Regions from separate parts of the Streptomyces sp. NPDC055506 genome, predicted to be linked through region 3. Evidence: riboswitches for the same ligand, from Rfam matches in the RefSeq annotation. Region 3 holds a riboswitch; each other region holds the start of a gene.
What was found. A riboswitch is a leader RNA that binds a small molecule or an ion and turns the genes downstream of it on or off. The one in region 3 is predicted to bind cobalamin.
Positions count from the first base shown of each region.

Region 1: linked by a shared signal. The riboswitch ahead of ACWIF2_RS04305 (prenyltransferase/squalene oxidase repeat-containing protein) and the one ahead of metE (5-methyltetrahydropteroyltriglutamate--homocysteine S-methyltransferase) in region 3 are both predicted to bind cobalamin.
Region 2: linked by a shared signal. The riboswitch ahead of cobN (cobaltochelatase subunit CobN) and the one ahead of metE (5-methyltetrahydropteroyltriglutamate--homocysteine S-methyltransferase) in region 3 are both predicted to bind cobalamin.

Region 1 covers NZ_JBSHKH010000006.1:81,726-101,106, reverse strand. The annotation lists gene ACWIF2_RS04380 (2OG-Fe dioxygenase family protein) at 1-148, shown strand, start outside; gene ACWIF2_RS04375 (DMT family transporter) at 199-1,167, shown strand; gene ACWIF2_RS04370 (helix-turn-helix transcriptional regulator) at 1,102-2,094, opposite strand; gene ACWIF2_RS04365 (hypothetical protein) at 2,466-3,278, shown strand; partial or broken gene ACWIF2_RS04360 (ATP-binding protein) at 3,284-3,673, opposite strand; gene ACWIF2_RS04355 (helix-turn-helix domain-containing protein) at 3,767-4,603, shown strand; gene ACWIF2_RS04350 (DUF397 domain-containing protein) at 4,575-4,772, shown strand; gene ACWIF2_RS04345 (steroid 3-ketoacyl-CoA thiolase) at 4,756-5,925, opposite strand; gene ACWIF2_RS04340 (cytochrome P450) at 6,143-7,378, shown strand; gene ACWIF2_RS04335 (CU044_5270 family protein) at 7,390-8,388, opposite strand; gene ACWIF2_RS04330 (RNA polymerase sigma factor) at 8,385-9,026, opposite strand; gene ACWIF2_RS04325 (ECF transporter S component) at 9,253-10,092, opposite strand; gene ACWIF2_RS04320 (ABC transporter ATP-binding protein) at 10,089-11,756, opposite strand; gene ACWIF2_RS04315 (energy-coupling factor transporter transmembrane component T) at 11,753-12,871, opposite strand; gene ACWIF2_RS04310 (SCO2322 family protein) at 12,867-13,505, opposite strand; gene ACWIF2_RS04305 (prenyltransferase/squalene oxidase repeat-containing protein) at 13,502-14,710, opposite strand; cobalamin riboswitch at 14,820-14,961, opposite strand; gene ACWIF2_RS04300 (phosphotransferase) at 15,004-15,672, shown strand; gene ACWIF2_RS04295 (SAM-dependent methyltransferase) at 15,715-16,530, shown strand; gene ACWIF2_RS04290 (helix-turn-helix domain-containing protein) at 16,548-17,456, opposite strand; gene ACWIF2_RS04285 (nuclear transport factor 2 family protein) at 17,549-18,004, opposite strand; gene ACWIF2_RS04280 (MBL fold metallo-hydrolase) at 18,058-19,110, opposite strand; gene ACWIF2_RS04275 (aldehyde dehydrogenase) at 19,201-19,381, shown strand, end outside.
Region 2 covers NZ_JBSHKH010000237.1:255-5,465, reverse strand. The annotation lists partial or broken gene ACWIF2_RS39890 (precorrin-8X methylmutase) at 1-251, opposite strand, end outside; gene cobG (precorrin-3B synthase) at 265-1,551, opposite strand; cobalamin riboswitch at 1,596-1,746, shown strand; gene cobN (cobaltochelatase subunit CobN) at 1,819-5,211, shown strand, end outside.
Region 3 covers NZ_JBSHKH010000004.1:148,719-153,751, forward strand. The annotation lists gene ACWIF2_RS03165 (energy-coupling factor ABC transporter permease) at 1-552, shown strand, start outside; gene ACWIF2_RS03170 (energy-coupling factor ABC transporter substrate-binding protein) at 549-911, shown strand; gene cbiQ (cobalt ECF transporter T component CbiQ) at 917-1,666, shown strand; gene ACWIF2_RS03180 (energy-coupling factor ABC transporter ATP-binding protein) at 1,663-2,514, shown strand; cobalamin riboswitch at 2,542-2,765, shown strand; partial or broken gene metE (5-methyltetrahydropteroyltriglutamate--homocysteine S-methyltransferase) at 2,935-5,033, shown strand, end outside.

The DNA.
Region 1 (19,381 bases), on a different contig from region 3:
CCTGCTCACGGTTACCCTGTCCGAGCCCGGTGACCTGCTGCTGGGCGACGACCGCCGCACACTGCACTCGGTGACCCCGGTGCAGCCGGTGGACCCCGAACTCGCCGCCCATCGCGACGTGCTGGTGATCGCCTACACCGCGCGCTGAGCCGCCGCTCCAGCCCCATATTTCATCGTCCGCCGCCCTAGGAGTCCCCCATGCCCGTCAACGCGGCCCGCCGTGCCTGGCTGACCGATCTGCCCGTCCTGCTGGTCGCGGTGGTGTGGGGCTCCAGTTATCTCGCGGCCAAGGACATCACCACGACCCAGACCGTCCTCGCCGTGCTCGTCCTGCGGTTCGGGGTGGTGCTGCCGGTCCTGGTCGTCACAGGGTGGCGCAAGCTGCGGGCGCTCGACGGGGCACAGATACGGGGCGCCGGCGTCCTCGGGCTGATCCTGTCCGGGATCTTCCTCCTGGAGACGTACGGCGTCGTGCACACCTCCGCGACCAACGCCGGGCTCATCATCAGCCTCACCATGATCTTCACGCCGCTCGCGGAGAGCCGGCTCACCGGCACCCGGCCCTCCCGGTCGTTCGTCGCGGCCGCGGGGCTCTCGGTGCTGGGTGTCCTGCTCCTCACCCAGGGCGCCGGGTTCAGCGCACCGTCCCTCGGCGACCTGCTGATGCTGGGCGCGGCCGTGGCCCGTACCGTGCACGTCCTGGCGATGTCGCGCATGCGGTCGGTGCAGGGTGCGGACGCGCTGTCGATGACCACGGCTCAACTGGGCAGCGCGGTCATGGTGTTCGCGCTCTTGCTCGCGGCGCCCGGTACCGGCAGCACCCCGTGGGCGGCCGCGGCGGACTTCGACGCCGGGGACTGGCTCGGACTGCTCTACCTGTCGGCGTTCTGCACCCTGTTCGCGTTCTTCGTGCAGATGTGGGCCGTACGCCGGACCTCGCCCTCCCGGGTCAGCCTGCTGCTCGGTACCGAGCCGGTGTGGGCCGCCGTCTTCGGAATCGCACTCGCCGGGGACCGGCCGGGATGGCTGGGGCTGCTGGGCGCGCTCCTCGTGCTCGCGGGCACGGCATGGGGCCGCAGCGCGGCCGCCCCGCGGCAGACGTCAGTCGTCGAGCCAGCCGAGCCGGACGGCGCAGACACCGGCCTGGAATCGGCTGGCCGTTCCTAGCCGTTCGGTCAGTTCGGAGACGAGGCGGCGGACCGTGCGCTCGGAGACCCCGAGCTTGCGGGCCATCGCCTCGTCGGTGAGTCCGCCCCCGAGCATCCGCACCAGCTCGCGGTGGCGGCCGGTCGGGTGCCAGTCGCCCTCGGGGCTGTCGGTCGCGGACTCGGTCAGCACAGTGGCACTGGCCCAGCAGTGCTCGAAGATCCCCCGGAACACCCCGACCAGCGTCTCGCCGCGCAACACGACGGCGGCGATCTCCCCGTCCGATGTCTGGGACGCGGGCACGATCGCCAGCGAGCGGTCCACCACGATCAGCCGCAGCGGCAAGGTGTGCGCGGTGCGGACCTGGGCGCCCGCCCCGTTCAGCCGCCGCAGATAGGCCGTCATGTGCGGAACGGCGGCCGCCGAGCTCAGATGGATCGTACGCATCCGTACGCCGCGGCCCAGCACGATCCGGTCGCGTTCGAGTCCCGCCTCGACCATCCCGGCGGGCAACGCGCGGCCGGGGTGCAGTGAGAGCACCTCCTCCTCCGCCCGCCGCGAGGCGTCCTCCAGGACCGTCGACACGTTGGCCAGACCATTCACCACCTCCATCTGCGCGGAGGCCAGGTCACGGGCGTGCACCGGCTGGAAGTCCGCCAGGACCTGGGCGAGCGAGGAGCGTGTCTGCCGGACGGTGGTCAGCAGGGCGTTCGTGTGCCGCTCCTCGTCGAGGAGCAGCTTGCGCAGCGCGGTGTCCGGGGCGAGCGCCGTCCAGCCGTTGTGGTTGTCCGAGGACGGTACGAACAGGCCGAGTTCGCCGAGCAGCCGGAGCGCCTCGGCGAGTTCCGTCCCGCTCCAGCCGCGGTTCTCGGTGAGGGTCTCCGGGCGCCAGGCCGCGTTGTCGAGAGCGAGCCGGTAGAGCTCCTGTGCTCGGGCGCGTGCGTCCACGTGGATATCCCCCCACCGATCAACGGGCGCCGTCCCCCTGACGCTCCGTCGGGGATCTTAGAAACGGTTCTGTCCATCGGGAAAGCCACCATCCGCTATACGGACAGCCGGCCGGTTCCGCGCCGCGCCCCGGCCGTCGTCCGCCCCTGGCCATGGCCGGTCCCGGAACTCCCGTCGCCGTAGCCGCGAACGGGTTCGCCACAACATGCTGAGCCCCCGGCCTTCGCCGCTGACCACACGCTCGACGACCGTCGAACGACGACCTTTCGGACGACAATCCAGGGGGACCCTCATGTCTGCTCCTACTCACCTGCTCCGTGGCCTGATCGTGGTGCTCGCGAGCAGCGACTCGCTGATCTGGGGATGAGCCGATGGCCGGACCGAGAGTCGCCGTCGTCGCACCGCTGACCGGTCCGCGTACGGACTGGGGAGCGACCCTTCTCAGTCATCTGGAACGGGTCAGGGCGGCCCGCCCGGACGCCGCAGAATGGCACATACATGATGAGACACCGGAGGTCGCCCGTACTGTCGCCGCCGCCGGTTACGCGGCCGTCGTCGGCCACACCGACGCGGCGGGGGCCCGCCGAGCCCTGCCGGTGTACCAGGCCGCTGGGCTGCCCTGTCTGATGCCCTTCGTACGGGCCGGGGCGCCCGCACTGAGCTGGGCGCCCGACGGGGACGCACTGGCCCGCAGGATCGTCGAGGGAGCGCTGGCCCTGGGGGTGAACGCGCTCGCCGTCGCCCACGACGAGGAGCCCGGCTGGGCGGCGCTCGGGCTCGCGGTCGGCGAGGAGGCCGGGCGAGCGGGGCTCGCGCCGGGCCCCGGTGGCGCGCTGGCGGTGCTGGCACCGCAGGGCCGGTTCGCGCGCTTCGCACAGGGTGCGGGCCCCGTCCTCACCCCGACGGACTGCGGGCTGGTCTCCTTCGCTCAGCTGCGCCACGCGGCATCGGACCGCGAGGTGTGGGCCGTCCACCCCCAGATGTGCGCGGCACGCCGGGTCGGAGCCGCCGTCACGGCACTCGCGCAGGCACTCTCCGAGGCTCCCGCACTGCGCGGAACGGAACTGCTGGATGCCGTACGAGTCCGCTCGGGAACCCTGCTCACCGCCGAGGGAGCCCCCTTGGGCGACGGCTGGCTGATCTCCCGGCTGCCGTGGGCGTGCGCGGTGGGGACCCCGCTCTGACCCTCTGTTCCGCATTCGAACCACACGGTCTTCCCACCGTCACGCCATACCGACACGCCCCACTTGTCGGTCATCGCGTCGAGCAGGAGCAGTCCACGGCCGTTCTCGGACTCCGGGTCCGGCCGGGGCGGGGAGACGGGCAGCCGGTCGCTGCCGTCCGACACCTCGACCCGCACGCCGTGCGGCTGCCGCAGCAGCAGCAGGGTGCAGCGCCGGTCCGGGACGTGCCGTACGACATTGGCGAGCAGTTCGGTGACGCCGAGTTCTACGGCGTCGGACAGCTCGGGCGTACGCCACTCTTCGAGGAAGGAGCGGACGATACGGCGGATGTGGCGGGCGGCGTGATCACCGACGGTGAGGCGGATCGTGTACTGGGCGGGAAAGTATTCGTTCACAGGACGAGGCTGACGTGCGGTGACTACTCTCGGCTATGGAACGGATACAACCGGTCCTGTAGTGGGCCGTGTTGCGCGAGAGGGGCTTCTGTCGTGACTCACATCAATGCCCTTGACCCGGGTGCGTCGCCGCTCGATTACTACGGCTTCGAGTTGCGGAGGTACCGGGAGGCGGCCGGGCTGACGCAGAAACAGCTTGGGGAGATCGTCAACTACACCGGCTCGCTCGTCGGCCAGATCGAAACGGCTCGGAAGCTTCCGACGCCGGAGTTCAGTCAACGGGCGGATGCGGCACTGGAGACGGGAGGGCAGTTGTCCCGGCTGGTCGACCTGGTGCTGCGCAGTCAGCTTCCGGCATGGTTCCAGCAGGTGGCGGAGCTGGAGGCGCGGGCCACGGAGATCTGTACGTTTCAGACTCACGTGGTGCATGGGCTCCTTCAGACGCGGGCGTACGCACGTGCCGTGCTCGGCGTGCTGGATCAGACCAACCTCGACGACCGCACGGCAGTCCGGCTGGCTCGCCAGCGCATCTTCGAGAAGGAGGAGTCGCCGGTCCTGTGGATGGTCATCAGTGAGGCGGCTCTGTATCAGGAGATCGGCGGGTCAGAGACCATGCGAGGCCAACTGGCCCACTTGTTGTCCTTCTCGCACAACCCCCGGATCAACATTCAGGTGCTCCCATTTTCCGCCGGAGCGCACGCCGGACTCCAAGGCGCATTCAATCTCTATCGGTTCGATCGCGACCCGGACATTGTCTATACCGAGGGGTATGGCAGCGGGCATCCGACCGCGAATCCGGACACCGTCAAGGACTGCTCGCTCCGTTACGATCATCTTCAGGCCGCCGCGCTCTCCCTCAGGGATTCGGCGGAGTTGATCCGGCGACTGATGGAGGAACGCTATGGCGAGCAAGGGGATCCAGTGGCGTAAGTCCAGCTACAGCGGTGACCAGGGCGGTGATTGTGTAGAGGTCGGCGAAGACCCTGCCATCATCGCAATACGCGACTCCAAGAACCCGGCGGGACCGATCCTCACCCTCGATCCCGCCACGTTCACCACCTTCATCAACTGGACGACGGCGACTACAGCCGCTGAATGATCGTGCCGGTGGCCAAACCGCCCCCCGCACACATGGTGATCAGCGCGAACTCCTTGTCCGTGCGCTCCAGTTCATGAAGCGCCGTCGTGATGAGCCGGGCCCCGGTGGCTCCCACCGGGTGCCCGAGCGCGATCGCGCCGCCGTTCACGTTCACCTTCTCCAGGTCCTGCTCGAAGACCCGCGCCCAGCTCAGCACCACGGACGCGAACGCCTCGTTGATCTCGACCAGGTCGATGTCCTCGAGGGACATCCCCGCCTTGCCCAGCACGGCGTTGGTCGCGTCGATCGGTCCGTCCAGGTGGAAGTGGGGGTCGGCTCCCACCAGCGCCTGGGCGACGATCCGGGCCCGGGGCCGCAACTTCAGGGCGCGAGCCATCCGCTTCGACGCCCACATGATCGCGGCCGCCCCGTCGGAGATCTGCGACGAGTTGCCGGCCGTGTGCACCGCCGTAGGCATGATCGGCTTCAGGGAGGCCAGCGCCTCCGCCGACGTGTCGCGCAGACCCTCGTCCTTGTCGACCAGGCGCCACATGCCCTGCCCGGCGTGCTGTTCCTCCTCCGTCGTCGGGACCTGGACGGCGAAGGTCTCTCGTTTGAAGCGCTCCTCCGCCCAGGCAAGGGCGGCTCGTTCCTGGGAGGCGAGCCCGAGGGCGTCGACGTCCTCCCTGGTCAGGCCACGATGGCGGGCGATGCGCTCGGCCGCCTCGAACTGGTTCGGGAGGTCGACGTTCCACTCGTCGGGGAACGGCTTCCCGGGTCCGTGCTTCGAGCCCGACCCCAGCGGCACCCGGGACATCGACTCCACCCCGCACGAGATGCCGACGTCGATCACGCCGGTGGCGACCATGTTGGCCAGCATGTGCGAGGCCTGCTGGGAGGAGCCGCACTGTGCGTCGACGGTCGTCGCCGCCGTCTCGTAGGGCAGCCCCATCGTGAGCCAGGCCGTGCGCGCGGGGTTCATGGACTGCTCGCCGGCGTGGGTGACCGTGCCGCCGACGATCTGTTCGACGCAGTCGGCGGGGATGCCGGTGCGGCCCAGGAGTTCGCGGTAGGTCTCGCCCAGCAGATAGGCGGGGTGCAGATGGGCGAGCGCGCCGCCGCGCTTGCCGATCGGGGTGCGTACGGCTTCGACGATCACGGGTTCGGCAGCCATGGGTGCGGGTCCTCTCCGGGAGGCTACGCGGAACTAGTACGCGTTCTAGTTCTGTCAGCAGTGTGCTGACGGCCACTCGGTGACCGCAAGGGTCGTGCGGGCAATTGAGGGGTCCATGCCTCTTGCTAGTTGTAGAACCCGTTACTACCGTCACCGCAACTCCGCACAGCTGATGGACCGTCAGAACAAGAGTCGGTACGAGTGGTGGGAGCCGCCCATGCCCTGTCCCGCGCTGCCCGACGGGTTCGACTTCACCGACCCGGACCTGCTCCATCAACGCGTGCCCCTGCCGGAGTTCGCCGAGCTGCGCCGGGTCGAGCCGGTCTGCTGGGTGCCACAGCCGGCTGGTCTCGCCGGTTTCCAGGACGAGGGGTACTGGGCCGTCACCCGGCACGCCGACGTCAAGTACGTCTCCACGCACCCGGAGTTGTTCTCGTCGTACCTCAACACGGCGATCATCCGCTTCAACGAGCACATCGACCGGGACTCCATCGACGCCCAGCGGTTCATCCTGCTCAACATGGACCCGCCGGAGCACACCCGGGTCCGGCAGATCGTGCAGCGCGGGTTCACGCCCCGGGCGATCCGCGCCCTGGAGGAACGGCTGCGGGCCAGGGCCCTCGCGATCGTCGGACACGCCCGTACGCACACGGGGCCGTTCGACTTCGTCACCCAGGTCGCCTGCGAACTGCCCCTCCAGGCGATCGCGGAGCTGATGGGCGTGCCGCAGGAGGACCGGGACAAGATCTTCGACTGGTCCAACAAGATGATCGCGTACGACGATCCCGAGTACGCCATCACCGAGGAGGTCGGAGCCGAGTCGGCCACGGAGATCATCGCCTACGCGATGAACATGGCCGCCGAGCGCAAGCAGTGCCCCGCCCATGACATCGTCACGCAACTGGTCGCGGCGGAGAACGAGGGCAACCTCAACTCGGACGAGTTCGGCTTCTTCGTGCTGATGCTGGCCGTCGCGGGCAACGAGACCACCCGCAACGCCATCACCCACGGCATGCACGCCTTCCTCACCCACCCCGAGCAGTGGGAGCTGTACAAGAGGGAGCGCCCCTCGACGACGGCGGAGGAGATCGTGCGCTGGGCGACCCCGGTCGCCGCCTTCCAGCGCACCGCCACACAGGACACCGAGCTGGGCGGCAAGCGGATCCGCAAGGGCGACCGCGTCGGCCTCTTCTACGCCTCCGCCAACCACGACCCCGAGGTCTTCGACGAACCGGACGACTTCGACGTCACCCGCGACCCCAACCCGCACCTCGGCTTCGGCGGGGGCGGCCCGCACTACTGCCTCGGCAAGTCCCTCGCGGTACTGGAGATCGACCTCATCTTCAACGCCATCGCGGACGCCATGCCGGGTCTGAAACTGGTCGACGATCCACGCCGGCTGCGGTCGGCGTGGATCAACGGTGTGAAGGAACTCCGGGTGAGTACGGGCTGACAGAGGTCGGCCTAAGGGGCTTGTCCGGCCCCGTCGACGATGCCGCTGTTGACGACGGCGACGGAGGTGACGACAGTGCCGGCCTTGCCCCAGGCGGTGTCCTCCACGAGGACTGTGCGCTCACCCAGCAGGCGTGCCGTGCTCTTGTCGAAGATCCACTCAGTGCGTTCGCCGTCGTGTGTTCGGGCGACGGCGACCCCGTTTCGGCCTGCCGCGTCGACGGCGTCGGGGGCGACGTCGACTCCGGGAATGAGAGCAGCGGCGCGGTAGAGGGCCGCAGTGGTCTCGGGGGGAGTCACTCCGTTGCGCAGCAGGTCGCCGATCATGACGAAGGCTTCCTGGTCCGGTCCCGTCGTGGAGTCGGAACCGGCTCCGTGATTCTTCTCAGCGTCGTCGCGGATCCGCTTCAGCAGAGCGCCGGGGTCGGTTGGCAGGGCAGCCAGGAAGTTGTAGGTCGGTGAGTTCAGATCGCCTCGGCCCGGAGTGCCCGGCAGCAGTTTGTCGTTGCCGTCTTTGCGCTGCAGAGTCTGTTCATTGCCGTCCACCGAGATCCACTGCTCCATGGCCTCGTTTTGGCGCAGGAGTTCCATCTCGCCGGACTTGGTCTCTGACAGCACCGATGTGTGGCCGACCGTCTTCACGTACGAGTACTGCCCGGCGCGCACCTTCGTCTGGGGCGTCGTAGCGGCGGCCAGAGCGGCTCTCTCCAGCAATTCGACCGACGCTGCCGAAGCCGGTGGCACGTCAGGCCGAGCGCCAGGGGAGCCGAAGTCGAGCGTGAGAACGACGACGGCCGCTCCAGCGGCCACTGCCGCTCCCAGCATCAGCCCCCAGCGCCCTGTCGACCGCAGCGCCAGACGGGGAGAGCGGGATCGCGCCTGCCGGTCGACCTCGCCTAAGAAGTGCTCACGGCGGGCTTCCACTCGTCCGGGTGCAGGCTCCGGACAGGGAGCCGGAGGCAGCATCCGACTCGCCTGCTCACGCTCGAGCCTTTCCTGCTCCGAACTCATCGTGCACTCCTCCTGTGGGAAGGGCGGGCTGCGGCCTCCCCGCTCTGCGATATGTGTCCGCTGCCGGTCCGCAGTTCCACACCTCGCGGATCTGCCACAAGCTCCTCCTCGACGAGCCGACGCAGCTTCTCTCTCGCTCGGGAGAGCCGGGAACGTACGGTGCCCACAGGAATTCCCAACGCCTCAGCGGCCGCGGCGTACCCCAGATCGGACCAGACGACCAAGGTGAAGACCTCGCGTTCGGTTCGCTTCAGACGTTGCAACGCTCGGGCTGCGGCGGACAGCCGCTGAGCGTCGGCCAACTGGCCGACCACCTCATCCGAGAAGTCAGGCAACGCTTCCGGCGGTGGTAGACGGGACATCGCCTCCCGATGCCGACGTGCCGCCCGGGCGATGTTGCGCATCACATTGGTCGCGATGCCTAAAAGCCACGCCCGGACGCTTCTGACCTCCTCGCGCAGCTTGTCGCGCAGCCGCCAGGCCTCCAGAAAGGTGAGGGACATGACGTCCTCGGCGAGGGCCCAGTCACCCGTAGTCCTGATCGCATGGGCATAGACGACACGCGCATGTTCGTCGAAAATCTCGGCGAACGCCGTCCGATCGCCAGACCGAACCCGTTCATGCAAGGGGGAGTCCACAGCAACAAGTGTCCGCACAGCTACAGCGGTTCCACTTCCACTCCGCGACTGCCGTCTGAAAGGCGGCGGCCCCGGGGATCAGGGGACCGCCGCCTGGTCGTCAAGAGAAACAGCGTCTGCCGATGCCTGCAATGTCCACCTTTACTAGGTGCGGCAACATTCAGTGGTGTGGTCCGGCCGGTGACCGGGACTGGTCCCTACGGCCTCGCTTCGTACGTGACGTGGGTCATGTGGGGGGCTTCACTGCCGTGGGCGCGTCGAACGTGACCGGCGTCTCGAACGCCGCCCGGCGCGTGGCTCGGCGCAGCGCCCTGAGCACCGCCGGACCGAGGGTGAGCGTCAGGACGACCGTGACGACGGCTCGGCCCAGGTCCCAGCCGAGCGAGGTGGCCAGGCAGTACGCCAGGAAACGGGCCAGATTGGCGGGGACCGCCGCCTGCGGGTCGAAGGCGACGTTCGAGGCGAGCGCGCTCATGAAGGGCCAGCCCGCCATGTTCATCACCGTGCCGTAGGCGAAGGCGGCGAGGAAGCCGTATGTCGCCAGGAGGGTCAGTTCCGTACGGCCGCGGAGGCGGTCCGGGCCCGGCAGGAGGCCCGCGCCCATGGCGAACCAGCCCATCGCCAGCATCTGGAACGGCAGCCACGGGCCCACCCCGCCCGTGAGCAGCGCGGACGCGAACATCGTCACCGAGCCGAGGACGAACCCGAAGCCCGGGCCGAGAACCCGGCCGCTCAGCACCATCAGGAAGAACATCGGCTCGATCCCGGCGGTACCGGCGCCGATCGGCCGCAGGGCCGCCCCCGTGGCGGCCAGCACGCCGAGCATCGCCACCGCCTTCGGGCCCAGACCGGACTCCGAGATCGCCGCGGCCACCACCGCCACGAGCAGCACCAGCAGGCCCGCGAAGAGCCAGGGCGCGTCCTGCGCGTGGGCGCTGAGCCGCGAGGTGGGCGGGGCGAGCAAGGGCCACCCGAACGCGGCCACCCCCACGGCACTGACCAGGAGCAGGGCGATGATGGAGCGGGGGCCGAGGCGGACTGCCCGGGCCTGGCGCTGGGCGTTCACGCATCCGTCCCGGGCTGGAGCGCCGCGCGGACCTCGGAGACCGTGAGCCAGTGCTGCGGGGCCAGGATCTTGGTGACCTGCGGGGCGAAGGACGGGGAGGAGACCACGATGTCCGCCGTCGGGCCGTCCGCGATCACCTCGCCCTCGGCCAGGAGCACCACCCGGTGGGCGATCTCGGCGGCCAGCTCCACATCGTGCGTGGCCAGCACGATGGCGTGTCCATCGGTCGCCAGCTGTCGCAGCACGCCGACCAGGCGGGCCTTCGCCGCATAGTCCAGGCCACGGGTGGGCTCGTCCAGCAGCAGCAGCGGGGGCCTTGCCGTCAGTACGACGGCCAGGGCGAGGGCGAGGCGCTGGCCCTCCGAGAGGTCCCGGGGGTGGGTGTCGTCGGTGACGCCGGGGAGCAGCTCGGTGACCAGGGCACGGCAGGTGCCGGGTGTTGCTCCGGCGTCCTGGTCGGCCGCCGTGCACTCGGCGGCGACGGTGTCGGCGTAGAGCAGGTCGCGGGGTTCCTGGGGGACCAGGCCGACCTTGCGGACGAGGTCCTTGGGGGCTGTGCGGTGGGGGGTGGCTTCGCCGAGTTTGACTGTTCCTGAGGTGGGGGTGATGAGGCCGACGAGTGAGTTGAGGAGGGTGGATTTTCCGGCGCCGTTGCGGCCCATGAGGGCGATGGTTTCGCCGGGGGTGATGGTGAGGTCGATGTGGCGTAGGGCTTGGATGCGGGAGCGGGTTACTGAGAGGGCTTGGACTTCGCCCAGAGGGGTGGGGGGTGTGGAGTGTTGGCGGGTGCGGGTTGGTTGTGGCTTGTCGCGCAGTTCCCCGCGCCCCTTGAGGACGATGCCCTCTTGTGCCTCAAATTGCTGCCGTAGATCTGCTGCCCGGCGGCGCGCGTCTCGGACCGTCAGTGGCAAGGGAGTCCAGCCCGCCAGGCGGCCCAGGGCCACCACCGGTGGATACACCGGGGACACCGCCATCACCTCGGCCGGGGGGCCGACGATCGGGGGCGCGCCCGGGGCCGGTAGGAGGGCGACCTGGTCGGCGTACTGGATGACGCGTTCCAGGCGGTGTTCGGCCATGAAGACCGTCGTGCCGAGGTCGTGGACGAGGCGCTGGAGGACCGCCAGGACCTCCTCGGCGGCCGCGGGGTCGAGCGCGGAGGTCGGCTCGTCCAGGACGAGGACGCTCGGGTGCGGGGTGAGGACCGAGCCGATCGCCACGCGCTGCTGCTGGCCGCCGGAGAGCGTGGCGATCGGGCGGTTGCGCAGATCGGCCAGGCCGAGGAGGTCGAGCGTCTCCTCCACGCGGCGGCGCATCACGTCCGGGGCGAGGCCCAGCGACTCCATGCCGTAGGCGAGTTCGTCCTCGACGGTGTCGGTGACGAAGTGGGCGAGCGGGTCCTGGCCCACCGTGCCGACGACGTCGGCGAGTTCGCGCGGCTTGTGCGTGCGGGTGTCGCGTCCGGCCACCGTGACCCGGCCGCGCAGGGTGCCGCCGGTGAAGTGCGGCACGAGCCCGCTGACCGCGCCCAGGACGGTGGACTTGCCGACACCGGACGGGCCCGCCAGCAGGACGAGTTCGCCCTCCGGGACCTCGAAGTCGATGCCCTGGACGGTGGGTTCGGAGGCACCGTCGTAGGTGACGGATACATCCTCGAAGCGGATCACGACGGTTCCTTGGGCTCGGGGGCGACGAACGCGGGCAGCAGGCCGAGGAGGATCGCGGCCGCGGGCCAGAGGGGGAGTGTGGGGGCCACGAGCGGCACCACGCCGGGGTGCAGGGCCGCGGGGTCACGGACCGAGGCGAGCACGAGGAGCGCGGCGACCGCCACGCCGGAGGCGACGACCAGCAGCGCGCGCACGTCCCAGCGGTCCGGGCGGTACCGGGTGCGCGGCGACCTCCGGCCGCCGAGCCGGAGACCCGCGAGAGCGGCGGCGAGGCCGACGAGGAGGACCGGGAAGCCGTAGGCGGCGCCTTCGGCGGTGAGCAGCCCGTACGTTCCGGCGCACACGCCGAGCAGGCCGCCGAGGGTGAGGGCGGCGGTGGTACGGCGGACCGCGGCCGGGACCCGGGCGGTACGGCCGTAGCCGCGGGCGTCCATCGCGGCGGCCAGGGACACCGAGCGCTCCAACGCGCCCTCCAGGACCGGGAGACCCACCTGCAGCAGGCCCCGGAGACCCTTGTCCGGGCGGCCCCGCAGCCGGCGGGCGGCGCGCAGGCGCTGGACGTCGGCGATGAGGTTCGGCGCGAAGGTGAGGGCGACGACGACGGCGACGCCCATCTCGTACAGGGCGCCCGGGAGGGACTTGAGCAGGCGTGAGGGATTCGCGAGGGCGTTCGCGGCGCCGACACAAACGAGCAGGGCGGCCAGTCTCAGACCGTCGTACAACGCGAAGGCGAGGGCCTCGGCCGTGACGTCGCCGCCGAGGCGGATGCCCTGGGCCCAGTCGGGGAGGGGCACCTCGGGGAGGGTGACGAGAGTGTGCGTGCCGGGGATGGGGGAGCCGAGGACGATCGCGAAGAGAAGGCGGATGACCAGGACGGCGAGGGCGAGTTTGACGAAGGCGCCGTAGGAACGGGACCAGGGGGTCGCGGGGCGGCAGGTCGCCACGACGTAGGCGGAGACCGTGATGAGGAGGGTGAGGAGGAGGGGGTTGGTGGTGCGGGTGGCCGCGGTGCCGAGGGAGAGGGCCCAGAGCCACCAGGCGCCGGGGTGCAGAGGGGCTCGGGGCCGGCGCGGGGGGTGGGAGGGCGCGTGGCTGAGCCGGTCCGCGCTGCTAATCCTGGTCACGCCGCCGTACCTGCCAGATCGCCGCCGCCCCCAGTGCCGTCACCACGGCGATGCCCGCCAGCAGGCCCAGGGACGGGCCGTTGTCGTCGGACGTGTCCGTCTTCGCCGCCGGTGACGACTTCCGGGAACCGGACACCTGCTCTCCGCAGCCCTTCTCCGGGTAGCCCGCGATCGCGCACAACAGGGCGTTCGTGTCGTAGCGGAGGGGCTTGGCGACCGTCGCGAGGGCCTCTGCCGTGGTCGCGTCGGGGGCGACCCGGGCACAGGCCGTCCGGGCGGGGGGCGGGGTCTCGCCCTGGGGGGCGTCCGACTTCGTGCCGGGGTCGATGACGAGCGCTACCCGCTTCTTGCCGTCCTGCGCGGGCGTCTTCGAGCAGATGGTCCCGAAGTCGGTCGTGCCGCGCGGCCGGGCGGCCTCGGAGGAGTCCTCGCTCACCGCGAAGCGGAAGCCCTGGACGTCGCCGTCCGAGGGGCGGGCCATGGACGGGCCCTGGGTGGCGTAGACCCAGCGGTCGCCTTCGCGGTCCCAGAACGACCAGTACCGGTAGCCGGCGGCCTGGGCCTGGCCCGCGCCCGCGCACAGCAGGAGCGAGGCCAGGAGGAGGAGAACGGCCCGGCGAATCACGACTGCTGCCTCTTGCGGCCGGTGAAGAGGAAGCCGATGCCGATACCGGCGACGAGGCAGACCCCGACGTACCACCAGACGCCGAAGAAGTCCGACTTCGAGTCGCTCTTGTCCTGCGCCGACGCGGTCTTCTCGGACGTCTGCGGGGCCGGGCCCGTCGCGTTGAGCTGCTTCACCAGGTCCGTGCCGCCGAAGTCGCGCGGGTTCGCGCCCGTCGCGTGCGCGGCGAAGATCAGCTGGGCGTAGGCGGCGGGACCGCCCTGCTCGGCCCAGGTGGCGGAGTTCTTCTCCAGCCACCGAACGGACTTCTGGGCCTGCTCCGTCTCACCCCGCGCGGCGAGTGCCACGACCGCGTCGGCGGTGTTGCCGTGGTCGGGCTGGGGGTCCGCGCCGGCGAGGGCGGAGGTGAGGTGGTCGTCGTCCTTGGCGAGGGTCTTCGTGAGGTAGGCGGCACCGTTGGCGGCGGCTTGGTCCGGCGTACCGGGCTCCGCACAGGTGGCGTCGGACTTCTTACCCGCCTCCACCACCATGCCCTTGCCCAGTGCGCCCAGCACACCCGCCGCTGTGGCGTCCGCGTTGGCGGCCGGCTTGCCCTTCTTGTCCGGCTGGAAGGCGAAGGCGCCCGCGTCGTCGCCGTCGTCGCAACCGAGGGCGAGTGCGAGCAGGGCGTCGTAGGGCGACTTCCCGCCCTTCTCGACCTGGTCCGGCTTCTCGCCGACGGCGGTCAGCGCGCCTATGACGACGGACGTGGAGTTGGTGTCGCTGGCGCCGCCGGGCGCGTAGCCCCAGCCGCCGTCCTCGTTCTGGACGGACTTCAGCCAGCCGACGGCCTTGCCGGTGACGGCGTCCTGTCCGCCGAGCGCGGCGAGGGCCTGGACGGCGGCGGCCGTGGCGTTGGTGTCGAGCATGGTCTTGGCATCGCACGCGGCGGCGGGATCGGGACGGTACGCGGCGAACCCGCCGTCCGCGCACTGCTGACGCTCCAGCCACGTGACGGACTTGGCGGCCGGCTTCACACCCACCGTGTCCTGGGCCAGCAGGGCGAGCGACTGGCGCCAGACGCCGTCGAACTTCGGGTCCTTGTCCCCGTACAGGGCGGAGGGGAACGCCTGGGACGGAGTCGGCGACGGTGCGGCGGCGGCCGGCGTGGCGGCGCCGATCACGGTGGCGGCGGCCAGGACCGCGGCGCTGCGGCGGACGTTCATGATCGGCGGGTGCCTCTCCCTGTGAGGGAGCCGGACAGCACGGGACACCCCGGCGGCTCGGCTCCGTATACCTCGACGGTGCCGTGCACCGACGGGCGCCGGGCACGTGAGCCGGTCACGAACCGTACGGGGCGATCCGGCTCACCGCCTGCCTCGGCGGGCGGTTCACGGTTGCGGGTCAGCGCCGGAATTGCACCGGCTTCCCCCTGTACGGGTGTGATGACGACCCGCTCACTGTACCCGCACGTCCAAAACGGGCCGAGGGGCACCGTACGGGCGGGTAGCTTCGGCCCATGCCGACGACACCACCAGGCCGACTGCTCGGCTCGGGCCGCCGCGCCGACGTGTACGAGATCGACGAGGGGTGGGTGCTGCGCCGCGAACGGGAGGGCGGGGGAGACGCGGCTGCGGAGGGCGCGGTGATGGAGCATGTGCGCGCCCACGGCTTTCCGGTTCCCCGGGTGCGCCCGACCGGCTCCCGCGCCGACCTGGTGATGGAGCGGCTCTCCGGCCCGACCATGCTCCAGGCCTGCCTGGCGGGCACGCTGGGGGTGGCGGAGGCCGGTTCGATCCTGGGCGGGCTCCTGCGCGACCTGCACACCGTCCCCGCCCTGCACTCCACCGATCCGGCGGCCCGCGTCCTCCACCTGGACCTCCACCCGGAGAACGTGATGCTCACGCCCGAAGGGCCGCGCGTCATCGACTGGTCCAACACGGAGGAGGGCGACCCGGGGCTGGACTGGGCGGCCTCGGCGGTGATCCTCGCTCAGGCCGCGGTCTCCGACGACCCCCTGTCCCCGGCCGCTCGCACCATGCTGGCCGCCCTTCTCGCGGACCCGTCCCCGCTCACACGGCCCGCCCTGACGGAGGCCCTGCGCCGCCGCGCCTCCAATCCGACGATGAGCCCGGCGGAGGTCGAACTGCTGGACACGGCTGAGGAGTTGATCCTGTCCCTGAGGTAAACCGGTTAACGTGAAGCTCCACGACCACACGCAGGAGCGTCCATGACTGAGCAGGTGGAGAACTCCGAGCAGGAGCCGCTCTCCAAGATCGACACCTCGGTTCCGCACTCGGCGCGGATCTGGAACTACTGGCTGGGCGGGAAGGACAACTACGAAGTCGACCGTGTGGCCGGTGACGCGTTCCGGGAGATCTTCCCCGGGATCGAGACCGGGGCGCGCGCCGCCCGTTACTTCCTCGCCCGCGCCGTTCGCCATCTCGCCGCCGAAGAGGGCATCCGCCAGTTCCTGGACATCGGCACCGGGCTGCCCAACGTGGACAACACCCACCAGATCGCCCAGCGGGTGGCCCCGGAGAGCCGGATCGTCTACGTCGACAACGACCCCCTGGTGCTGGCTCACGCCCGCGCGCTGCTCACCAGCACACCGGAGGGCGTCACCAACTACGTCGACGCCGACCTGCGCAAGCCGAGCACGATCGTCCGGGAAGCCGGTAAGACGCTGGACTTCGACCAGCCCGTCGCGCTCATGCTGATGGGCATCCTCGGCCACATCGAGGACCACGACGAGGCACGCGAGATCGTGCGGCAGCTGGTGGACGCGCTGCCTTCCGGCAGCTATCTGGTGCAGTACGACTCCACCGACACCAGCGAGGACTACCTCCGGGCCATCAATCAGTACAACGACGGCGGCTCGATCCCGTACATCCTGCGCAGCCCCGAGCAGATCGCCCGCTACTTCGACGGCCTGGAGCTGCTGGAGCCGGGCGTCACGTCCTGCTCGCGCTGGCGTCCCGACGCCGAGGCCCTGGGCCTGCCGGCGGAGGTGCACCAGTACGGCGGTGTCGCCCTCAAGCGCTGAACCCCGGGGAGCCCGGCTCAGGTCTCCTGAAGTATGCGGTGCAGGATGGTCGGAGTCTCGTCCGGTGACTCGGCTTCGACCACCAGCCGGTTCATGGCGTCCCAGTAGCGTTCGATGTCGGCCGCCTTGTCGGGATAGAGCGCGGTGGTGAGCTGCTCGAGGTAGACCACGTCGGGCAACTGGCCGCCGGGCAGCCGCAGAATGGTGACCGGACCGCCCTCCGCGGCGTGCCCGCCGGAGAGGAACGGCAGGATCTGGACGGTGACCTGCGGAAGCCGGCAGACCTCGATGAGATGCCTGAGCTGGGCCCGCATCACCTCCGGCCCGCCCACCGGGCGCCGCAGCGCCGCCTCGTCGATCACGGCCCAGAGCTGGGCCGCGCCCGGCTGCCGGTGCAGGATCCGCTGCCGGGTCATCCGCAACGCCACCCGGCGCTCGACCTCCCGCGCTTCGGCGCCGGCGTGGGCGAGCCGGACGGCGGCACGCGCGTAGTCGGGGGTCTGGAGCAGTTCGGGGACGCGCTGTATCTGGAAGCAGCGGATGACGCTCGCCGCCTGCTCGGCGCCGAGGTAGCTCTGCGTCCAGGAGGGCACCACGTCGCTGTAGTACTGCCACCAGGCATGGGTGTTGGCCTGTTCGGCCAGCGCCAGCAGCGTGGCGCGTTCGGCCTCGTCCGTGACGCCGTAGTGCGTGAGCAGGTCGGCGACGTCCCGCAGTTTGAAGCCGTGGCGGCCGGCCTCCATGCGGCTGATCTTGGAGGGGGAGGCACGGATGACATCACCCGCCTCCGCTCTGCCGATGCCTCGGGCGTCCCGCAGCCTGCGCAGCCGGGCGCCCAGCGCCAGCCGAGGGACCATGGGCCCGGCGGATCTCCCGTCCAGGACTCCGCTGAAGGGCGACGTTCGAGCGGCCTCTTCCGTGCCCATGGGCATGTCTCCTTGCGGTGGTACGCAACGCCGCACGCGTGGGGGCGCCGCGGCTCGTTCATCCTAGAGGCCCTGCCCTGACCCCATCCCGCTTATGCCAAAGGCGAGTTCGACCGCGGTGTGGGACCGCCGAAGGGCAGGTGAAGACTCCGGCAAGCGAGCAGCCAGACGCCGCCGACCCGGTGGAAGACGTCCTCGTAGTGCCCGACCTGGACCGGCGGCCCGGCCGGGATGACGCCGCCGTCGTAGCCGTCGACGCGGTACGTGGTGAAGTACGAGATCGCCCCGGCGGTGTCCGGGGACTCCACCGTGACCAGGACGTTGGACATCATGCGACGGGAGAGCCGGTCGGCGGGGCGGGAGCCGAAGTAGGCGCGCAGGGCGTCGCGGCCCTTGATCAGGCGTCCGTCCCGCGGCCACTGCCAGACGCCGTCCTCGGTGAACAGCTCGGCGACGGACGAGGGGTCGCCCAGGTCGAGCCGGTGGACGAAGTCGAGGATCAGGCGCTCGCAGGCGCGTTCGGCGAGGAGGCGCTCGATGGGGTCCATGGGGTCCATGGACTTGGTTGTAGCACCCGGCCCGGACGGTCGCGCAGGCGCGCTTACACCGCCACGTACCGCACCGGCTCGCTCCCCGGTACCGTCTCCGCCCGGCCCAGTTTGACCAGGCGGCGCAGGTGGGCCTCGGCCTCGGAGACCGCGATGTTGCGGGAGCCGTAGGGGATCCGGTCCCAGGGGCGGTTCCACTCCATGCGTTCGGCGAGCTGCCAGGGCGTGAGGGGCTCGGCGAGGAGGGACCGCAGGGCGGTGAGGCGGGCCTCGTGGTGGTCGAGCAGTTCGCGTACGCGGGCGGGGGCGTCCGGGAACGGGTGCTGGTGGGCCGGGAGCACCTCGGCGGGGGCGAGGCGGCCCACGCGTTCGAGGCTGTCGAGGTAGTCGCCGAGGGGGTCGGTGACGGTGGCGTCGTCGGGGTCCTCGTAGAGGCCGATGTGCGGGGTGATCCCGGGGAGCAGGTGGTCGCCGGAGAACAGGCGGCCGTGGCCGGGCAGCCGGGCCGGGTGGTCCTCCTCCAGGTGCAGGCAGACGTGGCCCGGGGTGTGGCCCGGGGTCCAGATCGCGCGCAGGCGGCGGCCGGCGAGGTCGAGGAGTTCGCCCGGGGCGATGTCGCGGTCGGGCAGGGCGGGGGAGAGGCCGGGCAGGGCGTGGGGCCGGGGCGTGCGGAGCGGGGCGATGTGCTCCTCGGGGGCTCCGGCGGCGGTGAGCTTGGCCGTCATGTACGAGAACCAGCGCTCGGGACGGGCGTCCCGGGTCCGTCGTACGACCGCGGTGTCCGCCGCGTGCATCGCGATCCACGCGCCCGACGCCTCGCGGACCCGGCCGGACAGGCCGTGGTGGTCCGGGTGGTGGTGGGTGATGACCACGCCGTGGATCTCGGCCACCGAGGTGCCGCACGCCGTGAGGCCGGACGCGAGGGTGTCCCAGGACTCCGGGTCGTCCCAGCCGGTGTCGACGAGCACCGGCCCCTGGTCGGTTTCGACGACGTACACGAGCGTGTGGCCGAGCGGGTTGTCCGGGATGGGGACCCGCAGGGACCGAACGCCTCCGCCGTGGTCGTACACCGCCGGTGTGGGTTCCCGGTCCTGGCTGCTTGTCATCTGCCCTCCGTCCGTCCCACGGCCATTGCCCACTATAACTAGAACTGGTATCAGTTCCTGAAACACCGTCAGATGCGAAGGCAGTCGGCCATGACCGAACTCGTGGAACACGGACAGCTGTTCATCGGCGGGGAGTTGACCGACCCCCTGGGCCAGGACGTCATCGAGGTGATCTCGCCGCACACGGAACAGGTCATCGGACGCGTCCCGCACGCCTCGACCGCCGATGTGGACCGGGCCGTGGGGGTGGCACGGCGGGCCTTCGACGAGG
Region 2 (5,211 bases), on a different contig from region 3:
CCGGCGCGCAGGGCCTCACGGGCGCGGGCCACGACGGCCGGGGAGTAGGCCAGGTCCCGTACGAGGTCGACCATCCCGCAGGCGTGGATCATCCGGACCGTGACCTGGCTGACCTCGGCGGGCAGGGCCGTGAGGTCCGCCTCCGCGCGGATGGTGGCGAAGGACTGGCGGTAGATGGCCGGGCCGTCCTTCTCGTAGTCGTACGTGGTCACGGTGTTCTTCTCGCTGCCTTCGGTCGTCGTACGGGTCATGTCGTCGTCAGGGTCATGAGGCGATCGCCGCCAGGGCGGAGGCGAGTCGGGCAGGGGCGTCCAGGGAGGTGGTCCGGGGTTCCTGACCGCTCACGGCGGTGGAGAGCAGGTAGCCGCCTTCCGGAGCGGCGACCACGTCGACGCGGTCGCCCCGGGGGTGTCCGCAGCGGCGTTCGCACCCGGACCAGTACAAGGGGAGGCCGCCCGGCTCGATCGCGTCGAGAGCCTCGGCCGCGTCGGTCCGTACGTCCGCCCGCGACTTGGCGCAGCCGGGACTGCCGATACACGCACCGACGCGCAGCCAGGGGGAGTCCGGGTCGGTGACCAGGCCGGTGGCGGCGAGGCGGGCGAGGGATTCGTCCGGGTCCGTTCCGGGTGTGGGAAGAACCACACCGCGCCACGGGGTGAGACGCAGCTCACCCGCGGCGACGTACGTCAGCTCCCGCCACTGGTGCGCCGAGAGCCGTCCCAGGGGAACGTGCACGGAGAGGCCGGCACCGTGGGGCCCCGGGGGCGGACCGGCCGTGCGGCCGGTCTCCCGGCTGCGCCGCTCGTGCCGGACACCCTCGGCCCGTAGCCGCTGACCGACCGCGTCGAGCAACTCGTCGCCGGAGAGGGGCAGTTCATCCACGCGCCAGACGCGGTCCCCACTCGTCCGCGCCGCCTCCAGGAAGACCTCCGCGGCCGTCAACGCGGCCCGGGCCGCTACCTCGACACCGACGCGCAGCGCTTCCCCGGCCGCTCCGAGCGCGAGTTCCGCGCCGCCGTCCGCCGTCGCCCGTACCGTCACATCGGCACCGAGTCCGGCCACGTCACCGCGTCCGTCGTCGAGCGCGAACAGAAAACGCCCCGACAGGTCCCGCGCCGCCTCGCTCGCGCACAACGCCGCGTCCAGGGCCGTCAGCCAGGGGCGTACGTCCAGCACACCCCGCCCGTCGAGACCGGACAGCGGCGAGGCCACGATGTTGCGCACCCGCTCGTGCCCACGCGAGGGCAGCAACCCGGCCGCGTCCAGCAACTCGGCCAGCTCCCCGGCGCATCCGTCGGGCAGACCGCGCAGTTGCGCGTTGCCGCGCGAGGTCAGATGCAGGTCTCCGTCGCCCAGCCGTTCGGCCACGTCCACGAGCGTCCGCGCCTGCGCAACGGTCAGCACCCCACCGGGAATCCGGACGCGGGCGAGCGCTCCGTCGTCCGCCGCGTGCAGCCGCAGCGTCCCTGGACAGGCGTCACCGCGGTCGCGTGGGACCGCTGTGGCCTGGGTCGATGAGCGCTGGGCAGCCGTGGACATGGCGGCGAGCATACCTACCATCACACCTGGTGTATGCCGTGCCCTCTTCCCCTGGCACTTACTATGATCGCGGCGGATCATCCGGTCCGCCATCGCCACGACGGCGACAGGGGAGGAAGCCGGTGCGAGTCCGGCGCGGTCCCGCCACTGTGAGTCCGGCCCATGCGGCCGGGCGAGTCAGGAACTCCCTTTCCCAGGCTCTCGGCTTCGCCCGAGCAGGGGAGACCCCATTTCGACACCACCCGGGGCGCGGACACCCCGAGGAAGGCCCGACGCCGCATGCTGCATTCATCCGGGGGACGACCCCCGCACCCCCGCATCTTGCTCCTGTCGACGTCCGACACTGACCTGCTGAGCGCCCGCGCGGCCGCCGGCCCGGTGTCCTACCGTTTCGCGAACCCCTCCCGTCTCGCCCTCGACGACCTCCCCGGCCTCCTCGACGGGACCGACCTGGTCGTCGTACGCCTCCTCGGCGGCATCCGGGCCTGGCAGGACGGCCTCGACCTGCTGCTGGCCGACGGCCGCCCGGTGGTCGTGCTCACCGGCGAACAGGCTCCGGACGCTCAGCTGATGGAGGCCTCCACCGTCCCCGTCGGCATCGCCGCCGAGGCGCACGCCTACCTCGCCCACGGCGGCCCGGCCAACCTGGAGCAGCTCGCCCGCTTCCTCTCCGACACGGTCCTGCTGACCGGCCACGGCTTCGAGGCTCCGGCGGCGGCACCCACCTGGGGACCGCTGGAGCGCACGCCCCGCGACGGCGCCGACGGTCCGACCGTCGCCGTGCTCTACTACCGGGCCCACCACATGAGCGGCAACACCGCTTTCGTCGCCGCCCTGTGCGACGCGATCGAGGACGGGGGCGGCCGGGCCCTGCCCCTGTACGTCGCCTCCCTGCGCGCCCCCGAGCCCGAGCTGATCGAGGAACTCCGTTCGGCCGACGCGATCATCACCACGGTCCTCGCCGCGGGTGGCACCAAGCCCGCCGCGGCCTCGGCCGGCGGTGATGACGAGTCCTGGGACGCCGGTGCGCTCACCGAGCTGGACGTCCCGATCCTCCAGGCCCTGTGCCTCACGGGTTCGCGTGCCGCCTGGGAGGAGAACGACGAGGGCGTCTCCCCGCTCGACGCGGCCAGCCAGATCGCCGTCCCCGAGTTCGACGGCCGCCTGATCACCGTCCCGTTCTCCTTCAAGGAGATCGACGAGGACGGCCTCCCGGCCTACATCGCCGACCCGGAGCGCGCCGCCCGTGTCGCCGGAATCGCCGTACGCCACGCCCGGCTCCGCCACATCCGGCCCGCCGACAAGCGCCTCGCGCTGGTCCTGTCTGCCTACCCGACCAAGCACTCCCGCATCGGCAACGCGGTCGGCCTCGACACTCCCGCCAGCGCGGTGGCCCTGCTGCGGCGACTGCGCGAGGAGGGCTACGACTTCGGCACGGACGCCGAGGTGCCGGGCCTGGCCTCCGGCGACGGCGACGAGCTGATCCGCGCGCTGATCGACGCGGGCGGCCACGACCAGGACTGGCTCACCGAGGAGCAGCTGGCCCGCAACCCGGTGCGCATCCCGGCGGCCGACTACCGCCGCTGGTACGCCACGCTCCCCGAGGAGCTGCGCACGGCGGTCGAGGAGCACTGGGGTCCGGCGCCGGGCGAGATGTTCGTCGACCGCAGCCGCAACCCGGAGGGCGACATCGTCCTCGCGGCCCTCCGCTTCGGCAACCTGCTGATCCTCATCCAGCCCCCGCGCGGCTTCGGCGAGAACCCCATCGCCATCTACCACGACCCGGACCTCCCGCCGTCCCACCACTACCTGGCCGCCTACCGCTGGATCGCCGCCCGTGCCGAGGACGGCGGCTTCGGCGCCGACGCGATGATCCACCTCGGCAAGCACGGCAACCTGGAGTGGCTGCCGGGCAAGAACGCCGGCCTGTCCGCCGCCTGCGGCCCCGACGCCGCCCTCGGTGACCTGCCCCTGATCTACCCGTTCCTGGTCAACGACCCCGGCGAGGGCACCCAGGCCAAGCGCCGCGTCCACGCCACCCTCGTCGACCACCTCGTCCCGCCCATGGCCCGTGCCGACTCCTACGGCGACATCGCGCGCCTGGAGCAACTCCTCGACGAGTACGCCCAGATCTCCTCCATGGACCCCGCCAAGCTCCCGGCGATCCGCGCCCAGATCTGGACTCTCATCCAGGCCGCCAAGCTCGACCACGACCTCGGCATGGACGACCGCCCCGACGACGACGGCTTCGACGACTTCCTGCTCCACGTCGACGGCTGGCTCTGCGAGGTCAAGGACGCCCAGATCCGCGACGGTCTGCACGTCCTCGGCAACCCGCCCACCGGTGACGACCACGTCAACCTGGTCCTCGCCGTGCTCCGCGCCCGCCAGATCTGGGGCGGCACCACGGCCCTGCCCGGCCTGCGCGAGGCCCTCGGACTCGACGAGTCCGCCGCCACCCGCACGACCGCCGACGCGGCGGAGGAGAAGGCCCGCGCCCTGGTCCAGGCGATGGAGGACGCGGGCTGGGACCCGGCCGCCGTCCCCACCGAGCACGGCGAACAGGTCGCCGCGATCCTGGAGTTCGCGGCCCGCGAGGTCGTGCCCCGCCTCGCCGGGACCACCGCCGAGATCGACCACACGGTCCACGCGCTGGCCGGTGGCTTCGTTCCGGCGGGCCCCTCGGGCTCCCCGCTGCGCGGACTGGTCAACGTCCTGCCGACCGGCCGCAACTTCTACTCGGTCGACCCCAAGGCCGTCCCCTCCCGCCTCGCCTGGGAGACCGGCCAGGCACTCGCGGACTCCCTGCTGGAGCGCTACCGCACCGACAACGGCGAATGGCCCACCTCCGTCGGGCTGTCGTTGTGGGGCACGAGCGCCATGCGCACGGCGGGCGACGACGTGGCCGAGGCCCTCGCCCTGCTCGGCATCCGCCCCGTCTGGGACGACGCCTCCCGCCGTGTCACCGGGCTGGAGCCCGTCCCCGCGGAGGAGCTGGGCCGACCCCGCATCGACGTCACCCTGCGGATCTCGGGCTTCTTCCGGGACGCCTTCCCGCACACGATCGGACTGCTGGACGACGCCGTACGCCTGGCGGCGTCGCTGGACGAGCCGGCCTCGGTGAACCACGTCCGGGCCCACGTCGAAACCGACCTGGCCGAGCACGGCGACGAACGGCGAGCCACCACCCGCATCTTCGGCTCCCGCCCCGGCACCTACGGCGCCGGTCTGCTCCAGCTCATCGACTCCCGCGACTGGCGCACCGACGCCGACCTGGCCGAGGTCTACACGGTCTGGGGCGGCTACGCCTACGGCCGTGAACTCGACGGCCGCCCGGCCCGCGAGGAAATGGAGACGGCCTACAAGCGCATCGAGGTCGCCGCGAAGAACACGGACACGCGCGAACACGACATCGCCGACTCCGACGACTACTTCCAGTACCACGGCGGCATGGTCGCCACGGTCCGCGCCCTGCGCGGCACGGCGCCCGAGGCGTACATCGGCGACTCCACCCGCCCCGAGACGGTCCGCACCCGCACCCTCGTGGAGGAGACCTCGCGCGTCTTCCGCGCCCGCGTGGTCAACCCCAAGTGGATCGAGGCGATGCGCCGCCACGGCTACAAGGGCGCCTTCGAACTCGCCGCCACGGTGGACTACCTGTTCGGCTACGAC
Region 3 (5,033 bases):
TTCACCTTCGTCCTGTCCGCCCTGAAGCTTCCGTCGGTCACCGGCAGTTGCTCCCACCCCACCGGAACGGGCCTGGGAGCCATCCTGTTCCGGCCGCCCATCATGGCGGTGCTGGGCACCATCACCCTGCTCTTCCAGGCACTGCTGCTCGCCCACGGCGGTCTGACCACGCTCGGCGCCAACGTCTTCTCCATGGCGATCGTCGGACCCTGGGCCGGATACGCCGTGTACAAGCTGCTGCGGCGGTACGACGTGCCGCTGATGGTCGCGGTCTTCTTCGGGGCGTTCTTCGCCGACCTGTCCACCTACTGCGTCACCAGCGTGCAGCTGGCGCTCGCCTTCCCCGACCCGGGCAGCGGGTTCGTGGGCGCGCTCGGCAAGTTCGGCACCATCTTCGCCGTCACCCAGATCCCGCTCGCGGTGAGCGAGGGGCTGCTGACGGTGCTCGTGATGCGGCTGCTCGTGCAGTCCAGCAAGGGCGAACTGACCCGGCTGGGCGTGCTCCTCGCCAAGAAGCAGTCCGTGACCGAGACCGAGGCGGCGACCCGATGAAGAAGAACACGAAGATCAACCTCCTGCTGCTGCTCGCCGTGGCCGCGCTCGCCGTACTGCCGCTCGCGCTCGGCCTCGGCGACCACAAGGAGGAGCCGTTCACGGGCGCCGACGGCGAGGCGGAGACGGCGATCACCGAGATCGAGCCGGACTACAAGCCCTGGTTCTCGCCGCTGTACGAACCGCCGTCCGGTGAGATCGAGTCGGCCCTGTTCTCCCTCCAGGCCGCGCTCGGCGCCGGTGTCCTCGCCTACTACTTCGGTCTGCGCCGGGGCCGGCGGCAGGGTGAGCAGCAGGCGCGGGACGCCGGCAGTGCGGCAGCCGGCACCGCCGAGGAGTCCACGGCCGAAAGGGCCTGAGCCGCGTGCTGCCGATCGACGCGGCGGCGCACAGCAGTCGCTGGCGCCGCCGCCATCCCGTGGACAAGGCAGTGCTCGGTCTCGGGCTCACCGTGCTGGCCATCTCGCTGCCGCCCTGGCCGGGCGCTGCGCTGGTGCTCGTGACGGCCGTGTGCCTGCTGCTGGGGCCGGCCGGTGTGCCCGGGCGCCGGCTGTGGCGGGCCTACCGGGTGCCGCTGGGCTTCTGCGTCACCGGCGCGGTCACCCTGCTCGTCCAGGTCGGCGGCCCGGAAGGCTTCGTCTCCCTCGCCGACGACGGGCCCCTCCGGGCCGGGGAGCTGCTGCTGCGCACCTCGGCGGCCTCCCTTGGGGTGCTGCTGTTCGCCTTCACCACGCCCATGTCCGACCTGCTGCCGCGCCTGGTCCGGGCGGGCGTCCCGGCGCCCGTCGTCGATGTCGCGCTCGTGACGTACCGCATGAGCTTTCTGCTGCTGGACTCCGTGCGCCGGATCCGCGACGCGCAGGCCGCCCGGCTCGGGCACACCACGCGGGCCGCCGCCTGGCGTTCGCTGGGCGGACTCGGCGCCACCGCGTTCGTCCGGGCCTTCGACCGGGCGGCCCGCCTCCAGGCCGGTCTCGCCGGGCGCGGCTACGACGGGACCCTGCGTGTCCTGGTGCCCGAGGCCCGCGTCTCCGTCCGCTTCACGGTCGCCAGCTGCGCGCTCCTCGCGGCGCTGGCCGTCCTCACCTTCGTACTGGAAAGGCCGCCGGCATGAGCGAGCCCGCCCTCGTCGCCCTGCGGGGCGCGTCCTTCGCCTACGAGGACGGCCCGGCCGTGCTCAGCGGCCTCGATTTCGACATCCGCGAGGGCCGGGCGCTCGCGCTGCTCGGCCGCAACGGCAGCGGCAAGACCACGCTGATGCGGCTGCTCAGCGGCGGACTGCGGCCGCACAAGGGCCGCTTGACGGTCGACGGGCAGCCGGTGACGTACGACCGCAAGGGCCTGACCCGGCTGCGGACGACCGTCCAGCTCGTGGTGCAGGACCCGGACGACCAGTTGTTCGCGGCGTCCGTCGAGCAGGACGTGTCGTTCGGGCCGCTGAACCTCGGACTGGCCGATACGGAGGTACGGGCACGGGTGGCGGAGGCGCTCGCCGCCCTGGACATCAGCGCCCTGGCCGACCGGCCCACCCATCTGCTCTCCTACGGGCAGCGCAAGCGGACCGCCATCGCGGGCGCGGTCGCCATGCGGCCCCGTGTCCTGGTCCTCGACGAGCCGACGGCCGGGCTCGACCCCGACGGCCAGGAACGGCTCCTCAGCACGCTCGACGGGCTGCGTGCGAACGGCACCACGGTGGTGATGGCCACGCACGACGTCGATCTCGCCCTGCGCTGGGCCGACGACGCGGCGCTCCTCACCCCGGACGGCGTGCACCTCGCCCCCGCGCCCACGGCACTGGCCCGGACCGATCTCCTCCGGCAGGCGGGACTGCGATTGCCGTGGGGTGCGGCCGCTGCCGAACTGCTGCGTGCCCAGGGGCTGTTGACCGATTCCGCGCCCGGCCCGCGCACCCCGGACGAACTGGCCGCGCTGGCGGCGGGACGGCCGGTGAGCGGCGGCTGAGGGTCGCTTCCCCGGCCGTCCCGTGTATAGGCTGGCGGTGCAGCTGGTTCGCCCCCGTCAGCCAGGCGGGAAGCGTCGCAAGAGGGAACCCGGTGGGAATCCGGGACTGCCCCGCAGCGGTGAGCGGGAACGACCGCCGTCATACGCACTGGGCCCACGAACAGGGCCTGGGAAGCGACGGCCAGTAGGTGTTCTCACACGGTGAGAGCGTGCCCGCGAGTCCGAAGACCTGCCAACTGCCCGCGCGCGGACCACTCGTGCGCGGACATCCCGGTGACCTCGAGGGCGGGTCGGCGTACATACCAGGCGGACGACCGCGCTGTTTCTGCCGCGCGAGGTCGTTTCCGTCCGGTTGGTCGCCCTTCGCGCTCTCGTCCCGTCGCCGGGATCTCAGGGATTCGTCTCGCGAAGGAGATCTCCGTGACCACCAAGCCCGCAGCCGCGGCAGCACGGTCCACCGTGTACGGCTACCCCCGCCAGGGACAGCACCGGGAACTGAAGAAGGCGATCGAGGGCTACTGGAAGGGCCGCGTCACCGCCGACGCGCTCCGGGCCACAGCCGCCCAGCTGCGCGCCTCGAATTGGCGGCAACTGGCCGACGCCGGCATCGACGAGGTCCCGACGGGCGACTTCTCGTTCTACGACCACGTCCTGGACACCACCGTCATGGTCGGGGCGATCCCCGGCCGCCACCGGGACGCGGTCGAGGCGGACGCCCTGGACGGCTACTTCGCCATGGCGCGTGGCACGCAGGACGTGGCGCCGCTGGAGATGACCAAGTGGTTCGACACGAACTACCACTATCTGGTGCCCGAGCTGGGTCCGGACACGGTGTTCACCGCCGACTCGTCCCAGCAGGTCGCCGGGCTGCGCGAGGCGCTGACACTCGGCCACACCCCGCGCCCCGTCCTCGTCGGCCCTGTGACGTACCTGCTCCTGGCCAAGCCCGCGCCGGGGGTGCCCGCGGACTTCGAGCCGCTCACGCTCCTGGACCGGCTGCTGCCCGTGTACGCCGAGGTCCTCGCCGACCTGCGCGCGGCGGGCGCCGAGTGGGTCCAGCTGGACGAGCCGGCCCTGGTCCAGGACCGGACCCCTGCCGAGCTGAACGCCGCCGAGCGTGCCTATCGCGACCTCGGAGCCCTCACCGACCGGTCGAAGCTGCTGGTCGCCTCGTACTTCGACCGGCTCGGGAACGCCCTGCCGGTGCTGGCGAAGGCGCCGGTCGAGGGTCTCGCGGTGGACTTCACGGGGTCGGCGGCGGCCAACCTGGACGATCTGGCCGCGGTGGGCGGTCTGCCGGGCAAGCGGCTGGTCGCCGGTGTCGTCGACGGCCGCAACATCTGGATCAACGACCTGCCGGCCTCGCTCTCCCGGCTCGGCACGCTCCTCGGCCTGGCCGACCGGGTCGACGTCTCGGCCTCGTGCTCCCTCCTGCACGTGCCGCTGGACGTGGGGGCGGAGCGGGACATCGAGCCGCAGGTCCTGCGCTGGCTGGCTTTCGCGCAGCAGAAGGCCGCCGAGGTCGTCACCCTGGCGCGCGGTCTGGCGCGGGGCACGGACACCATCGGCGCGCAACTCGCCGCGAACCGGGCGGACCTGTCCTCCCGGGCGAACTCCCCGATCACCCGCGACCCGGCCGTACGCGCCCGTACGGCCGCGGTGTCCTGGGCGGACGCAGGCCGCTCGCTGCCGTACGCCGAGCGGACCGCCGCCCAGCGCACCCGTCTGGGTCTGCCCCTGTTGCCGACCACCACGATCGGCTCCTTCCCGCAGACCGGTGAGGTGCGTTCGGCCCGCGCGGACCTGCGAGCGGGCCGGATCGACACGGCCGGCTACGAGGAGCGCATCCAGGCCGAGATCCAGCAGGTGATCTCCTTCCAGGAGAAGGCCGGTCTGGACGTCCTCGTGCACGGCGAGGCCGAACGCAACGACATGGTCCAGTACTTCGCGGAGCAGCTCACCGGCTACCTCGCCACGCAGCACGGCTGGGTCCAGTCCTACGGCACCCGCTACGTCCGCCCGCCGATCCTGGCCGGCGACATCTCCCGCCCCGAGCCGATGACCGTGCGCTGGACGACCTACGCGCAGTCCCTCACGGACCGTCCGGTGAAGGGCATGCTCACCGGCCCGGTCACCATGCTCGCCTGGTCCTTCGTCCGCGACGACCAGCCGCGTGCCGAGACGGCCCGGCAGGTCGCCCTCGCCCTGCGCGAGGAGGTGGGGGACCTGGAGGCGGCCGGGACGTCGGTCATCCAGGTCGACGAGCCCGCCCTGCGTGAGACGCTGCCGCTGCGGGCCGCCGACCGGCCGGAGTATCTGGCGTGGGCCACGGAGGCCTTCCGGCTCAGCACGGGTGGCGTGCGGCCGGACACGCAGATCCACACGCATATGTGCTACGCCGAGTTCGGCGACATCGTGCAGGCCATCGACGACCTCGACGCGGACGTCATCAGCCTGGAGGCCGCCCGCTCCCATATGCAGGTCGCCCGCGAACTCGCCTCGCACGGCTATCCGCGCGA